Regions from separate parts of the Serratia sp. GW822-FHT06D09 genome, predicted to be linked through region 2. Evidence: predicted binding sites of a transcription regulator. Region 2 holds the regulator's gene; each other region holds the start of a gene.
The links. The regulator PurR, encoded in region 2, represses purine synthesis genes. The targets are predictions, from matches to a motif close to CANGCAAACGTTTGCNTG.
Positions count from the first base shown of each region.

Region 1: glyA (serine hydroxymethyltransferase) is a predicted target of PurR. The motif match lies at 1,711-1,728, and genes of this name have one in related genera.
Region 3: pyrD (quinone-dependent dihydroorotate dehydrogenase) is a predicted target of PurR. The motif match lies at 1,391-1,408, and genes of this name have one in related genera.

Region 1 covers NZ_JBXALO010000015.1:11,966-17,562, forward strand. Annotated here, with positions in the region: gene AC1RKG_RS23415 (cytochrome c) at 1-120, shown strand, start outside; gene hmpA (NO-inducible flavohemoprotein) at 284-1,474, opposite strand; gene glyA (serine hydroxymethyltransferase) at 1,848-3,101, shown strand; gene AC1RKG_RS23430 (3-phenylpropionate MFS transporter) at 3,257-4,408, shown strand; gene csiE (stationary phase inducible protein CsiE) at 4,405-5,597, opposite strand, start outside.
Region 2 covers NZ_JBXALO010000001.1:209,673-215,269, forward strand. Annotated here, with positions in the region: gene cfa (cyclopropane fatty acyl phospholipid synthase) at 1-947, opposite strand, end outside; gene punC (purine nucleoside transporter PunC) at 1,288-2,499, opposite strand; gene punR (DNA-binding transcriptional activator PunR) at 2,623-3,531, shown strand; gene purR (HTH-type transcriptional repressor PurR) at 3,566-4,591, opposite strand; gene cydH (cytochrome bd-I oxidase subunit CydH) at 4,915-5,004, shown strand; gene sodB (superoxide dismutase [Fe]) at 5,058-5,597, opposite strand, start outside.
Region 3 covers NZ_JBXALO010000002.1:528,155-533,751, reverse strand. Annotated here, with positions in the region: gene AC1RKG_RS06210 (cell division protein ZapC) at 1-111, opposite strand, end outside; gene pyrD (quinone-dependent dihydroorotate dehydrogenase) at 287-1,297, opposite strand; gene ssuE (NADPH-dependent FMN reductase) at 1,557-2,135, shown strand; gene AC1RKG_RS06195 (sulfonate ABC transporter substrate-binding protein) at 2,162-3,127, shown strand; gene ssuD (FMNH2-dependent alkanesulfonate monooxygenase) at 3,144-4,292, shown strand; gene ssuC (aliphatic sulfonate ABC transporter permease SsuC) at 4,304-5,098, shown strand; gene ssuB (aliphatic sulfonates ABC transporter ATP-binding protein) at 5,095-5,597, shown strand, end outside.

The DNA.
Region 1 (5,597 bases), on a different contig from region 2:
ACGTTGAACGACCAGCAGGCAGCCGATCTGATGAGCTATCTAAGAGGCAGTTGGGGGAATCAGGCTGCACCGGTGACGGCACAGCAGGTGCAGGAGACACGCAAGCTGGCGGAGAAATAATCATACCCGTCATACTTGAAGCTGCCTCTTTGTTGGCTGCCTGCGCTTACCCCAGTCACGTACTTATTGTACATTTCTGGGGATGCGCTTAGTTGCCGCCGCGATGCAACGCCAATTATTTAGCGTATAGGGCGCGGTTGTGGATGAACTGCGCCCTTTTCAATTACATCACCTTGTGTGGGCCGAAGCATTCGTAGTGGATACGATCGGCGCTGACGCCCATCTCCAGCAACTGTTTGCCCACGTGTTGCATAAACGGCACCGGTCCGCAGAAGTAGTAATGCATCTGCGGGGTGCTAAGCGTTTCGCGCAGGGCGCTGAGATCCATCAGGCCACGGCTCTGGTAGTCTCGGCCTTCCACATCATTAGCATTCGGTTGGTTGTACCACACGTGGCGGCTCAGGTTTGGCATGCGCCCGGCGATGTCCGCCACTTCATCGGCAAAGGCGTGAACGCTGCCATTTTCCGCCGCGTGCAGCCAGTGCACGTCCGCCTGATGCTGGTTATCGTGCAGGGTATTGAGCATGCCGAGCATAGGCGTTTGGCCAACGCCGGCGGAGATCAACGCCACCGGAGTATCCGGTTTGGCTTCGAGGAAGAAATCCCCGTGCGGCGGAGCAAGGTAAATTACGTCGCCTTCTTTGGCCTGCTGATGCAGGAAATTCGAAACCTTACCCTGATCTTCACGCTTCACCGCAATGCGATAGTATTCGCCGTTCGGTGAGGTGGTCAGCGAGTATTGGCGAATCTCCTGATTCTCCATGCTGTCGTGCTTGATATAGACCGCCAGGTATTGCCCCGGTTTGAAGTCGATCACCCGGCCACCGTCAACCGGCGCCAGCACGAAGCTGCAAATCACCTCGCTCTGCGGCTGTTTTTTGACGATGCGGAAAGCGCGCAGATCGCGCCAGCCACCGTCGGCGCTTTCGCTGGCCTGATAAATCTGGCCTTCACGCTGGATAAACACGTCCGCCAGTACGCCATAGGCTTTGCCCCAGGCGTCCAGCACTTCCTGACCCGGGCTGAACATTTCGTCCAGGGTCGCCAGTAAATGGCCACCGACAATCTGATATTGATCCGGCTGAATATTCAGGCTGGTGTGCTTCTGGGCAATACGTTCTACCGCCGGCAGCAGCGCCGCCAGATTTTCGATATTCGCGGCATAGGCGCAGATCGCATCGAACAGCGCCTGACGCTGATCGCCATTGCGCTGATTGTTCATATTGAACACGTCTTTGAGCTCGGGATTGTGCTCGAACATACGATCGTAGAAATGTGCGGTCAGCTTCGGCCCGGTAGCGGCCAGCAGGGGAATAGTAGATTTTACGGTGGCGATGGTTTGGCTATCCAGCATGGCAGCGCTCCTTGGTCGATCATTATTGGAATAATGTAATAATGCATTTTAAATACATCTTTAAGTTTAAGCGCATCCTAACGGTTTCTGTGGTGGCTGTAAATACCCCTGTTTTTGTTGCGGGGTCGGCGAGCGGCGATCCCGCTCACAGAACATGAAAAAACCGCATTCCCAGCATGAGTAAAAGTCCGTTGCCGAATGGGGAGATTTATCGGATCAAAGCCTTGCCGCGCCTAATGCCAATCGTTTGCGTAAAAACCTCTGTCAAGGCCTATCCTCGGTGGGGGGAAACAGTTTACACTGTGCCCCAGAACCCAAACGGGTAGTTATTTGGTGATTTTTTAGTTAGCCGATTTAAGTCAGGAGAAGCCGGATGTTAAAGCGTGAAATGAACATTGCTGATTACGATGCCGAACTGTGGCGTGCAATGGAGCAAGAAGTGGTGCGTCAGGAAGAGCACATTGAGCTGATTGCGTCTGAGAACTACACCAGCCCGCGCGTAATGCAGGCTCAGGGTTCCCAGCTGACCAACAAATACGCTGAAGGTTATCCGGGCAAGCGTTATTACGGCGGCTGCGAATACGTGGATATCGTTGAGCAACTGGCTATCGACCGTGCCAAAGAGCTGTTCGGTGCCGATTACGCCAACGTACAGCCGCACTCCGGCTCCCAGGCTAACTTTGCCGTTTACACCGCGCTGCTGCAGCCGGGCGATACCATTTTGGGGATGAACTTGGCGCACGGTGGCCACCTGACCCACGGTTCTCCGGTTAACCTGTCCGGCAAACTGTATAACGTGGTGCCTTACGGTATCGACGATAAAGGTCAAATCGATTACGAAGATCTGGCCAAGCAGGCGCAAACTCACAAGCCAAAAATGATCATCGGCGGCTTCTCTGCCTTCTCCGGTATCGTTGACTGGGCAAAAATGCGTGAAATCGCCGACAGCATCGGCGCTTACCTGTTCGTTGATATGGCGCACGTTGCGGGCCTGATCGCCGCCGGCGTTTATCCGAACCCGGTTCCACACGCTCATATCGTGACCACCACCACCCACAAAACCCTGGCGGGTCCGCGCGGCGGCCTGATCCTGGCGAAAGGCGGTGATGAAGATCTGTACAAGAAGCTGAACTCCGCCGTTTTCCCGGGCGGCCAGGGCGGCCCGCTGATGCACGTGATTGCCGGTAAAGCGGTAGCGCTGAAAGAAGCGATGGAGCCTGAGTTCAAGATCTACCAGCAGCAAGTGGCCGATAACGCCAAAGCGATGGTGGAAGTGTTCCTGGAGCGCGGCTACAAAGTGGTTTCCGGTGGCACCCATAATCACCTGTTCCTGTTGGATCTGGTTGACAAGAACCTGACCGGTAAAGAAGCCGACGCCGCCCTGGGCCGCGCCAACATCACCGTGAACAAAAACAGCGTACCAAACGATCCTAAGAGCCCGTTCGTCACCTCAGGTGTGCGTATCGGTACTCCGGCTGTAACGCGTCGCGGCTTCAAAGAAGCGGAAGTGCGTGAGCTGGCCGGTTGGATCTGCGACGTGTTGGACAACATCAATGATGAGGCCACCATCGAACGCACCAAGAAGAAAGTGTTGGATATTTGCGCCCGCCTGCCGGTTTACGCTTAATTCCGCTTTCTGTTTAAAAACCCGCTTCGGCGGGTTTTTTTATGCCCGTGGCAGGCAAACTGTGAACTGCTTAGCAGTCTATGGCCTCGTACCTGAATGTACATTGCTAGCCAGTGTGAGCTCTGTCAAAGTATTGCCTTCACACCGGAGGGATCATGGTACTGCAATCAACGCGTTGGCTCGCTCTCAGTTATTTCACCTACTTCTTTTCTTACGGCATTTTCTTACCCTTTTGGGGCGTTTGGTTAAAAGGCGAGGGGATACCCCCTGAAACCATCGGTATTCTGCTCGGTGCCGGGTTGGTTGCGCGTTTCCTCGGAAGTTTGCTGATTGCTCCCCGGGTTAAGGATCCCTCTCATTTGGTGACGGCTTTGCGGCTGCTGGCATTGCTGACGCTGGCTTTTGCCATCGGGTTCTGTTTCGGTAACGGCTGGGGCTGGCTGATGCTGGTGATTGCCGGTTTCAACCTGTTCTTTTCGCCGCTGGTGCCGCTGACCGACGCACTGGCTGCGACCTGGCAAAAACAGATCACCATGGATTACGGCCGGGTCAGACTGTGGGGCTCGCTGGCGTTTGTCATCGGTTCGGCGCTGACCGGACAGATGGTTTCCGTCTGGGGGCATAACGCGATCCTTTACAGCCTGATCATCAGTATTTTGGCGATGCTGTTGGGCATGATGCTGAAACCGAGCGTGATGCCACAGGGAGAAGCGCGCAGCCACAGCGAAGCCGACCGTTCATTGTGGGAGATGTTAAAAGAGGGGCCGGTCTGGCGCTTCCTGCTGTGCGTCACCTTGTTGCAGGGCGCACATGCCGGCTATTACAGCTTCGGTTCGATCTATTGGCAGGAAGCGGGGTATTCGGCTTCGACCATTGGCTACCTGTGGTCGTTGGGTGTGGTAGCGGAAGTGATCATTTTCGCTAGCAGTAATTTCCTGTTCCGTCGCTGGAATGCCCGTAACCTGCTGCTGCTTTCCGCCTGCTGTGGCGTACTGCGCTGGGGCCTGATGGCGTCCAGTACCGAACTGGGGTGGTTGCTGGTGATCCAAATTCTGCATTGCGGCACTTTCACCGTTTGCCATCTGGCGGCCATGCGTTTTATCGCCGCGCGCAAGGGGCCGGAAGTGATCCGGTTGCAGGCGGTCTACTCGGCGCTGGCGATGGGCGGCGGCATTGCGATTATGACGGTGATTGCCGGTTTCCTGTTCGAACATCTGCAGGGCGGGGTGTTCTGGGTGATGGCAGCGGTGGCTCTGCCGGCGATGTTTATTCGCCCGCCGGCGGTGGCAGTCAGCGGCAGCCGTTAAGAGGTTTCCAGCAGCGCACGGATGGCTTTGCGCTGCTGGCGTTCCAGCGGTAATTCGGTGTAAATCAGCGGTGGCTCCGACTCGGTGTGTTCTGCGGCATAAGGGGTAATCACCAGCGTGATGCCCTGCGGCGCGCCAGAGCGCAGATAATCGCGTAGCGGCAAATATTTGATGTTCAACGGCAGCAGCGTTAATTCACGGATTTGATACTCCACTTGCTCTTCCAACTGCGGGTTGTCCAGCGTCAGCAACAGCACCTGCTTTTCCTGTAGCGCATTGCCCTGCATCAGCCAGGCGCCAAAACTGATGGCGACCAAGCCCGCCTCCTCACTGGAAAAATGAATATCGTACTCCTGCTCCAGCGGCGCCAGTGCCTCCTGAGCGGTACGCATCAGGCGTGGATACTTACGTTCGACCTCTTCCAGCAGTTGGTTATCGATGCCAATCTCAAAGCGACAGCGCTCCACCGCCGGCGCCAGATGAGCAAATAACTGGCTAATCAAATCCTCTTCACTGCTGAAGGTCATGCCGGAGATCTGTTGGAAGCGATCGACCATGTTTTTTATCGCCGCCATCAGCCGCAGATCTTCCGCTGAGTCGTTGCTGTGGTAACTGTGGTTTTTCAACATGGTGAACGTCAATACCAAAAAGTCACTTTCGTTGGCCACGGGCGGCAGGGTAAAGAGCTGATTTAACGAATGATGCAGCAAAGCGGCCGCCTGGTATTCCGGTTTCTGATGCAGCCAGTCGTGCTGAGCAGGGGTGAAAACAGGGTGTCGTTGGCGCTGGTTTTCCCAGACACAAAAGCGCAGGTAGTGCTGCAGAAACTGACGATCGCGTCGATCAAAACTGCGGTTGAGCAACGCTTCGCATTCGCCGATGCACTGCTCCAACTCTGGCGTCAGCTCTGCACCCCGTCCCAGCGCCTGCTGTAACCACTGGGAAAAGTGACGTTCGACAAACTCCGGGCTACAGCGCAGGGCTCGTCGCAGCCAGTGGATCAGGCAGAGGCGTTGGTTGAGCGCGCTGCCTCTGATCCGGTAGCCTTCGTCGGGATTGCCGTCAATTTCCAGGTGATGGAAACGCTGGATTTCACTGGCAACCTCGGCTATATCTTGCCGGGTGATGAGGGGGGCGACGCCATTAATTTGGCTGATAGTCTCCAGTTGTACTGCGGGCACCGGCGCGT
Region 2 (5,597 bases):
TCAGCGCCAATATTGTGCCAATCTTCCATCACAAAATGCCCTTCGCTGGCCTGGGCAATATGGGTAACCGACGGCAGGCAGCCATTCGGGAAGATATATTTGTTGATCCACGGGTCAACATTCATATCTGTCCGATTCGAACCAATGGTATGCAGCAGGAATAGGCCGTCCGGTTTTAAATTACGTTCCACCACGTTGAAGTAGGTGCGGTAATTTTTCGGACCGACGTGTTCAAACATACCGACGGAAACAATACGGTCAAATTGCAGATGCAAATCACGGTAATCCTGCAGCAGGATCTCGACGTCCAGCCCGGCACAGCGCTCCTGTGCCAGCTTTTGCTGCTCGGCAGAAATGGTTACGCCCACCACCGAAACGCCATAGTTTTTCGCCGCATAGGCAGAAAGCCCGCCCCAGCCACAGCCAATATCCAGCAAATTCATACCCGGCTGCAGCTGCAGCTTTTCGCAAATCATCCGTAATTTGGCTTCCTGCGCTTCTTCCAGCGTGGTCGCCTCTTTCCAGTAGGCGCAGGAATATTGCATATAAGGGTCCAGCATCAGGGTAAAGAGATCGTTCCCCAGATCGTAATGTTCTTTGCCGACTATCCAGGCGCGTTTCTTCGATTGCAGATTGGTTAATCGCGCGGCGGCAATTCGCAGGGTATCTTTGAGGTGGCGGGGCAATTTCTTTTCCAGACCGGCGCGGACCACGTGATGAAAGAATATATCCAGCCGTTCGCATTCCCACCAGCCGTCCATATAGCTTTCGCCCAGGCCGAGAGAACCCTCCTGCAGCACGCGTTTAAAAAAATTAGGATTTTTAACCTGAATATCGAAAGGGCGCGAGCCGTTTATTTCAATACCGGCCATGCTGAGCATTTCATGAGCGATACGGTACCATTGGTTGTCCTGGATGCTCACATCTTCTATACACGATGAACTCATAGCTTCTCCATCACCTTCTTCTGACTTATGACCCGTCAAAAAATAGCTTAGACAAATTCTGCGGGTGCATACGTTTACCTACGGTAAGAATCCCGTGGCGTCTGATATCCGACTATGAACAGAGGAAAATTTTAAGAAGGTTCCAGCGCAAGAAACGCGGGAAAGACAATCCTTAAAAAACTGTGACGCCATACGCGTACACAACAGTTGCTAGTGATAAAGAAATTATAAAAGTGTTATTTTTAAAGGTCGTTTTTGAGTATAGGCTTGCCGAGGCGCTTACTCAACTGTAAATCGCACTCGGCAAAAATATTCTTTAAGTGATTATTAATACTGGCAATTATGACGCGGAGTTAGCATGTTCCTGACGCGTCGCCTGTCGATCGTCCATTACCTTTCTCCGTTGCATCAAATAGCCCAACGCGGCCAATACCACCGTCGACACCATTACCGTGACCGTTGCCAACAGAGGCTGGGCGATAAAGGCCGAAACCAGCATGCTGGCGACAAAACACAGGCCTAATTGCAGGGTGTTTTGCAAGGCGGCAGCTTTACCGGTGCCCTCCGGGAAGGGGGTCAACGCATTGGCTACCACGATAGGGTAAATGGCTCCGTTGACCAACGCCATCACGCAGAACGGAATTAACAACGTAGTGAGCGTGGGCTGAGTCAGGGTGGCAACCAGATATAATGCAACCATACTGACGCCATAAACTACCAACAGCCAAGGCAACAAGGTGTTGCCATTCATGCGGTTCAATGCGGTACGACAGCCATAGCCCCCTAATAAGAACGCCAGAGTCTGCGGCACATAGCTCAGACCGATGTCGTTCGGGCTATAACCCATATCACCAAGAATAAACGGTGAACCGGTCAGCCAGGCGAAGAAGCCGGCAGAACAGGCGGCAAAGATCATAACGTTGCCACTGAAGATGCGTGACTTTAATAGTTGGAAGAAACTGAGCGCGCTTTTCTTATTGTCGTCGGAAGGCACGGTTTTGGCGCTTTCTTTCAGCAGCAGCGTCGGCAATAGCAAAAGCACGGTAATGCCCAGCAACACGGCGAAAATGGCGCGCCAGCCCATGTGATTCAGCAACCAGGCACCCACCAACGGCGCCAGCGCCGGGGAAAGGGCTACCAGCGGCATAATGGTGGCGAACACGCGGTTAGCCTTGCCTTCGCGATAGCGGTCAATTACCAAGGCCTGCCAGGTAACGGCAGCCGAGCAAACCCCAATCGCCTGGATAAAGCGCAGCGACCAAAGTTGCACGGCATTTTGCACCCACAGCATGCCGAGGCAGCCGAGGGCAAACAGCGCCAGACCGATCAGCAACACCGGTTTACGGCCGAGGCGATCGGAAAGCGGGCCCCACAGCAGTTGTGCAAAGGCAAACCCGGCCAGGAAGATGCTCAGGCTGGCGCTGATTGCCCCGGGGGAAATCTGCAGATCTTGTTGCATCATGCCGAAAGCGGGCAGGTACATATCGGTGGCCAGGTAACCCAGCATGCTCAGGCCGGCAAGGTAGAACATAAAACCAAAGGAATTTCGCATGGTATTTCTCGTTAATATTTTATTGTCGCAGGTTTTTAGCGCCGGCAAGTGTATCCGGCTGGATCTCTGCTTGTGAAACGGTAATATTTGCGAGGTGCTGTTAAAAAAATTGAAGGCAAAGCTATGTGGTCTGAATATTCCCTGGATGTCGTCGATGCGGTGGCCCGCACCGGCAGTTTCAGCGCCGCGGCGCAGGAGCTGCATCGGGTACCGTCGGCGGTAAGTTATACGGTGCGGCAGTTGGAGCAATGGCTGGCGGTACCGCTGTTTGAGCGCCGTCATCGCGACGTGGAACTGACACCGGCGGGCGTGCTGTTTATTCAGGAAGCGCGTGGTGTCATCAAAAAAATGCTCGACACGCGCCGACAGTGCCAACAGGTCGCTAACGGCTGGCGGGGCCAATTGAAAATAGCGGTGGATATCATCGTTAAACCCCAACGCAGTCGCCAATTGGTGCTGGATTTTTACCGCCATTTCCCCGACGTCGAATTGCTGGTTCAGCCGGAGGTGTTTAATGGCGTATGGGATGCGCTGGTGGACGGTCGTGCCGATATGGCGATCGGCGCCACAAGGGCGGTGCCGGTGGGCGGCGGTTTCGCCTTTCGCGATATGGGAGATATGCGTTGGTTGTGCGTGGCCAGTCCGCATCACCCGCTGGCCGCGATAGAGGGGCTGTTGAACGACGATCAACTACGGCCCTTTCCGTCACTGTGCCTGGAAGATACCTCGCGCAACCTGCCCAAACGCGTGACCTGGACGTTGGACAACCAGCGCCGCCTGGTGGTGCCGGACTGGGCTTCTGCGGTGGACTGCCTGTGTGCCGGGTTGTGCGTTGGTATGATGCCCGCGCATCAGGTATTGCCTTTGGTGCAGCGCGGGGAGCTGGTGGCGCTACAGTTGCAACAGCCATTTCCCGCCAGTCCTTGTTGCCTGACCTGGCAGCAAAATACGCCGTCACCGGCTATGGCCTGGTTGCTGGATTATCTGGGAGACAGTGAAACCTTGAATCAGGAGTGGCTAAGCGAAGAATGACGCCGGAAACCGCGAGAGTGTCCGGCGTAGATAATTAGCGGCGATAATCGATGAACGGGCCGTCAGCGACCGAACGGCGCTCAACCAGCTTGGGATGAACCTCAATCACCTGCGACTCTTCACGCTTGCTGATGATGCGATCCAGCAGCATGGTGAAGGCCATCTCGCCCAAACGCTCTTTGGGCTGATGAATGGTGGTCAGTGCCGGGGTGAAGTAGCGGGCGTTTCGCACGTTATCGTAGCCAATCACCGATATGTCTTGTGGTACGCGCAGGCCAAGTTCATCGGCGGCGCAGATCGCCCCCATGGCCATGATATCGCCACCGCAGAAGACTGCGGTAGGACGTTGCTTCTGCGACAGTATCTGATGCATGGCCTTGTAGCCGGATTCCGGCTCAAAGTCGCCCTGAACAATCCACTCTTCACGCACGTCGATATTGGCTTCTTCCATGGCTTTTAAAAAGCCCTGATGGCGGCCGCCGCCGGTATTACGCGCCAGTTGGCCCGGAATGGCCCCGATATCGCGGTGGCCGCGTTCAATCAGGTAGCGCCCGGCCAGATAGCCGCCTTCAAAGGCGTTATCGATAATGGTGTCGGTAAAGTCACCGCGTGCGGCGCCCCAATCCATGACGACCATCGGGATATTGCGATAATCTTCCAGCATGCCGAGCAGTTGGTCCGGGTATTCCGAACACATGACTAACAGGCCATCGACGCGCTTTTGCGCCAACATCGCCAGATAGGCGCGTTGTTTGTCCAGATTGTTATGTGAGTTGCACAGGATCAGCGTATAGCCTTTGCTGTAGCAGCTGTTTTCCACCGCCTCGATCACTTCGGCAAAGTAGGGTGCTTCGCTCGATGTGGCCAGCAGACCAATAGATTTGGTGTGATTGACCTTAAGGCTGCGCGCCACGGCGCTGGGTGAATAGTGCAGCTCTTTGATCGCGGCGCCAACGGCCGCTTTTGTTTCTTCGGCGACGAAACGAGTCTTATTGATGACGTGCGAAACGGTGGTGGTGGAAACGCCAGCGCGTTTGGCCACATCTTTAATCGTTGCCATGTAAAGAATGACTCCTGAACTCACATGTTGCAGTATGTAAGTGTGATGTTAATCGTTTGCCTGCGTAGATCCTTCTCCAAAGAAGCGAAAACTGAGTTTTTAGTGTGTTGAAGTCGTCAGCGCTTGGTCAGGAGGGGCATTTTGCCGGTACACAGTTGTGAACTGCGAATTTTGTCCCATATTGAGCAAAAGGGGAAGAGGTAATCGGTATTATAAACTGGGAAATGATAACAAGATTTTATCGGCCAACTGTGGGAAAATGGTTTAACACATTAATTGTGTGCCTTTTACCCTTGGGAAACCCAATCTGAAAAGGAGTTGTAATGGATACCGATTTGAAAATGTCACTGTTCACCACCCTGGGTGCGCTGGCTGTGATTATCGCTTTTAGCTTCACCGCAGCATTGAACTGATACTCTTCAGTCAACCAGGCGCAGTTCGCTACGCCTGGTTGTATTTCCCCGCGTTACGCCAGATTTTCCTCCACAAATGCCCAGTTAACCAGTGCCCAGAAGTTTTCCAGGTAGGCCGGTCGTGCGTTGCGATAATCGATGTAATAGGCGTGTTCCCAAACGTCGACGGTAAGCAACGGTTTGTCTTCACCGGTCAACGGCGTGGCCGCATTCGACGTATTAACAATCGCCAGCGAGCCATCCGGCTTTTTCACTAACCAGGTCCAGCCTGCGCCAAAGTTTTTCACCGCGGCGTCGCTGAATAGTTCCCGGAAGGCGGTAAAAGAACCAAAAGCCTGGTTGATCGCGGCAGCCAATTTGCCCTGAGGCTCTCCACCGCCCTGAGGTGACAGGCAGTGCCAATAGAAGGTGTGATTCCATACCTGAGCCGCATTGTTGAAGATGCCGCCGCTGGAAGCCTTGATGATTGCTTCAAGGGATAATCCTTCAAACTCGCTGCCTTTCAGCAAATTGTTCAGGTTGACCACATAGGCGTTGTGATGCTTGCCATAGTGGTATTCCAGGGTTTCTGCCGAAATGTGCGGTTCGAGGGC
Region 3 (5,597 bases), on a different contig from region 2:
TTTGGCAGGAAAACGCGAGCGGAAGATCATCCCATTGGCTAAATCCAGCATTAGCCGATCGTGTTCGGCGTCAAAATACCAACGCCAATTATCGTCAGGTTTTATCTTCATGTCTTATCCTTCTCGCTGCCCATGCCACGCCGTATTTACCCTAAAAGGTGATTTTATCACCACTCAAGTCGCTTAAACATCGGATAATTCCGCGAACGATATTTATGCTAGTGGACAAAATATAGACGAGCCGGGGGAAGAAATAAACCCCCGGCTGAAAATGAAAGGAAAAATATTAGATGTAGTTAACGATATCTTTAATCAGGCGCGGACCTTTGAAGATAAATCCGGAATAAATTTGTACCAGCGAAGCACCGGCCGCCATTTTTTCCCGTGCGGCCATCAGGGAATCAATTCCGCCAACGCCGATAATCGGTAAACGCCCTTGCAGCTCTAGCGACAAACGACGGATCACTTCGGTGCTGCTCGCCTGCAACGGACGACCACTCAGGCCCCCCATTTGCTCGCAATAATTCAGCCCCTGGATCAATTTACGATCCAGCGTGGTATTGGTCGCGATCACACCATCAATATTATGGCGCACCAAACTGTCGGCTATTTGGATCAATTCTTCTTCTGAAAGATCCGGCGCGATCTTTACCGCCACCGGCACATATTTGTGATGGCGCGCATGCAATTCCTGCTGCTTATTTTTAATGGCGGCCAAAAGATCGTCTAACGCTTCGCCGTACTGTAAGGATCGTAACCCCGGCGTATTGGGTGACGAAATGTTAATCGCGATATAACCGGCATACGGATAAACTTTATCCATACAGATCAGATAATCGTCTTTTCCTTGCTCGACCGGGGTATCTTTATTCTTACCGATATTAATCCCCAGAATACCGCCGAAATGGGATTTCTTAACGTTTTCAACCAGATTATCCACGCCCTGGTTATTAAAGCCCATTCGGTTGATCAGGCCTTCCGCTTCCACGATGCGGAACAGACGCGGTTTATCATTGCCCGACTGCGGGCGTGGCGTCACGGTGCCAACTTCGACAAAGCCAAAGCCCATGGCACCAAATGCGTCGATGCACTCGCCGTCTTTATCCAGGCCAGCGGCCAAACCCAAAGGATTTTTAAAAGAGAGCCCCATGCAGCTTACTGGCTTGGTCGGCACAGACTGGCGAATAACAAATTCTAACGGGGTGCCGGTGACGCGGCGGAGCTGATGAAAAGTCAATTCATGCGCACGCTCGGGATCGAGCTGGAACAACGCTTTTCTGATGAGGGGGTAGTACATGTACTCTCCTGATTTCCCGGTTGCAAACCGGGGGCGTATTATCCGGTATCCCTTGGCCAATTGGAATTGATTAAAAGCAAAAAAAGCGTTTTTAACGCAATCGTTTCCCCTGACGGGGAGCCAATGCCCCGCCAATCCGCATTTACGCATATCAAAATCAAAAAATGAGATTTAAGTAACCCGCCCCTTTGCTGATAGGTTTAAAACACTTCTCGACGATTTTTTAATTAAACCTAACTTTTAGTTATAAGGAGTGGTAATGCGCGTTATATCACTGTCCGGCAGCCCTCGCATCCCATCACGTTCAGCGGCCCTGCTTTCCTTGAGTAAAAATTGGTTGCAGCAGCAAGGCGTAGAAGTGATCTCCTACACCCTGCACGACTTTGACGCAGAAGACTTGCTGTACGCCAATTTCAATAGCCCGGCGATAAAAGCCTTTACCGAGCAACTGGCTTTGGCCGACGGCCTGTTGGTCTCTACGCCGGTGTATAAGGCCTCGTTTTCCGGTGCGCTGAAAACCCTGCTGGATCTGCTGCCTGAGCGAGCGCTTGACCATAAGGTGGTGTTACCCCTGGCTACCGGCGGTTCTATTGGTCATATGTTGGCAGTGGACTATGCCCTTAAGCCGGTGTTGGCGGCATTGAAAGCTCAGGAAGTGCTGCATGGGGTGTTCGCCGACGATAGCCAAGTGGCGTTGAGCGGTGAAGATATCACGCTGTCCGACGGGCTGGCATCGCGGTTGGAAGAAGCCCTGGAAAGCTTCTACCTGGCACTCGGTCGCCGTAAACCGCCCCAGGTAAAACTCTCCCCGTCTCTGTTTGCACGTCAAACCGCCTGACAGCACGCTCTATATAAGGAAAGAGAATGACGCGACTTTCATCACTTGGCCGTTGGCTTGGCACTGGCGCTTTGGCCGGCATCATCTCACTGGCGTGGATCAATTCCGCCAGCGCACAGGATCCGGCGCAGTTTCGTATCGGTTATCAAAAAGGATCGGTCAGTCTGGTACTGGCAAAATCACACCGCCTGCTGGAACAGCGTTTCCCCACTACCAAAATCAGTTGGATCGAATTCCCTGCAGGCCCGCAGATGCTTGAGGCGTTGAACGTCGGCAGTATCGATCTGGGCAGCACCGGCGATATTCCGCCGATCTTTGCCCAGGCCGCCGGGGCGGATCTGCTGTATGTCGGCGTAGAGCCACCTAAACCCAAGGCGGAAGTGATCCTGGTGCCGGAAAATAGCCCGATCAAAACCGTCGCTGATTTGAAAGGCCACAAAGTCGCCTTCCAGAAAGGCTCCAGTTCCCACAACCTGCTGCTGCGTTCGCTGCAAAAAGCCGGACTGAAATTCACCGATATCCAACCGGTATACCTGACGCCGGCAGATGCCCGCGCCGCATTCCAGCAGGGCAACGTCGATGCCTGGACCATCTGGGACCCGTACTATTCCGCAGCCTTGTTGCAGGGCGGCGTGCGGGTGCTGGGTGACGGCACCGATTTGAATCAAACCGGCTCCTTCTATCTGGCGGTGCGCACTTATACCGAAGCTAACGGGCCGTTTATTCAACAGGTGCTCGATGAGTTGACCAAAGCGGATGCGCTGACCCAAAGCGATCGGGCGCAAAGCGTCACGCTGCTGGCGAACGCCATGGGGCTGCCGGAAAAAGTGATCTCGTCTTATTTGGATCACCGCCCACCGACCGCCATCAAACCGCTGGACGCACGCACCATTGCCGCCCAGCAGCAAACCGCCGATCTGTTTTACGCCAACCGTCTGGTGCCCGTGAAGGTCGACATCTCACAACGCATCTGGCGCCCGAGCGCACAATAATTTTGGAGAATAGACGATGAGCCTGAACGTATTCTGGTTTTTACCAACCCATGGCGACGGCCACTATCTCGGCAGCACCGAAGGCGCGCGCAGCGTCGATTACGGCTATTTGCAGCAAATTGCCCAAGCTGCCGATCGGCTGGGGTTCGGCGGCGTGTTGATCCCCACCGGCCGTTCTTGTGAAGACTCCTGGCTCGTGGCCGCCTCGCTGATCCCGGTCACTCAGCGGCTGAAGTTCCTGGTGGCTTTGCGCCCCGGCATAATTTCGCCCACCCTGGCGGCTCGCCAGGCGGCGACGCTGGATCGTCTTTCCAATGGTCGAGCGTTGTTCAACCTGGTTACCGGCGGCGATCCCGAGGAGCTGGCGGCGGAAGGGCTGCATCTGAATCACGAAGAACGTTACGAGGCTTCGGCAGAGTTCACCCACGTTTGGCGAAAGGTGCTGGAAGGGGAAACCGTCGATTTCGATGGAAAGCATATTCAGGTGAAGGGGGCAAAGCTGCTGTACCCGCCGGTGCAACAACCACGTCCGCCGCTGTATTTCGGCGGATCCTCTGCCGCTGCGCAGGATCTGGCCGCCGAACAGGTTGAAATGTACCTCACCTGGGGAGAACCCCCGGCGCAGGTGAAAGAAAAAATTGCCGAGGTCCGCGCCAAAGCGGCGGCCAAAGGTCGCAAGGTGCGCTTCGGCATTCGCCTGCACGTGATCGTGCGTGAAACTACCGAAGAAGCCTGGCGTGCAGCAGACCGACTGATTGCCAATCTGGATGAAAAAACCATCGCCGATGCACAAAAGGCATTTGCCCGCTTTGACTCTGTAGGGCAACGACGCATGGCAGCGCTGCACGGCGGCAAAAAAGACAATCTGGAGATCAGCCCCAATCTGTGGGCCGGGGTGGGTTTGGTCCGTGGCGGGGCCGGTACTGCCCTGGTCGGCGACGGCCCGACGGTGGCGGCGCGCATGCAGGAATATGCCGATCTGGGCATCGATACCTTTATCCTGTCTGGCTACCCGCATCTGGAAGAGGCCTATCGCGTCGGCGAACTGCTGTTCCCCCATCTTGACCTGGTGGAAAACCAAATCCCCACGCAGCGCAAACCGGTCAAGGCCCAGGGAGAAGTGGTGGCCAATATCTATATTCCGCAAAAAGCGTCGCAAAGCTGAGGAGCCCCCTTATGGCGAAGGGTACACAACGCATATTGCACCGGCTGGCCCCCTGGGCATTGCCGGTAGCGCTGGTGGTTATCTGGCAAATCTCCGTCGAGGCGGGGTGGCTGTCGAACCGTATTCTGCCGGCGCCGAGCGCGGTCGTCACCGCCTTCTGGACGCTAACCAAAAGCGGCGAGTTGTGGCAACACCTGACGATCAGCAGTTGGCGCGCACTGATCGGTTTTAGCATCGGCGGCAGCATTGGGCTGGTGCTGGGCTTTATCACCGGTCTGTCGCGTTGGGGCGAGCGCCTGTTGGACAGCTCCGTGCAGATGATCCGCAACGTGCCGCATCTGGCGCTGATCCCGCTGGTGATCCTGTGGTTCGGCATCGATGAATCCGCCAAGATTTTTCTGGTGGCGTTAGGCACGCTGTTCCCCATTTATTTGAATACCTATCACGGTATCAAGAATATCGATCACGGCCTGCTTGAAATGGCGCGCAGCTACGGCCTGAGCGGTTTCCAGCTCTTTGCTCAGGTGGTTTTGCCGGGCGCTCTGCCGTCGATTATGGTCGGCGTTCGTTTCGCGTTGGGCTTTATGTGGCTGACGCTGATCGTGGCCGAAACCATTTCCGCCAATTCGGGTATCGGTTATCTGGCGATGAACGCACGTGAATTCTTGCAGACCGACGTGGTGGTGGTGGCGATTGTGCTTTATGCCCTGCTCGGCAAGCTGGCGGACGTCAGCGCACAGTTGCTGGAACGCGTCTGGTTGCGCTGGCACCCGGCCTATCAACTGAAACAAGGAGAAGCGCTATGACGACTCCCGCTCGAATTCCCCAAGGGACGCCGGTCACGCTCGAGTCCATTGCCAAGCGCTACGGTAACCGCACCGTGCTGGACAATATTCAATTGCGCATCAGCGCGGGACAGTTTGTCGCCGTGGTCGGCCGCAGTGGCTGCGGTAAAAGCACGCTGCTGCGTCTAATGGCAGGACTGGAAAAAGCCACCAGCGGCGCCTTGCTGAGCGGGAATGCGCCCCTTGCCAGCGCCAGAGACGATACCCGCTTAATGTTTCAGGACGCCCGCCTGCTACCGTGGAAAAAGGTGATCGACAATGTGGGCCTTGGCCTGCGCGGTAACTGGCGTGCCGATGCGTTGCAAGCACTGGAAGCCGTCGGGCTGGCCGACCGCGCCAACGAGTGGCCGGCGGCCTTGTCCGGAGGACAAAAACAGCGAGTGGCTCTGGCACGTGCGCTGATCCACCGTCCACGCCTGTTGCTGTTGGACGAACCTTTGGGGGCGCTCGACGCCTTGAC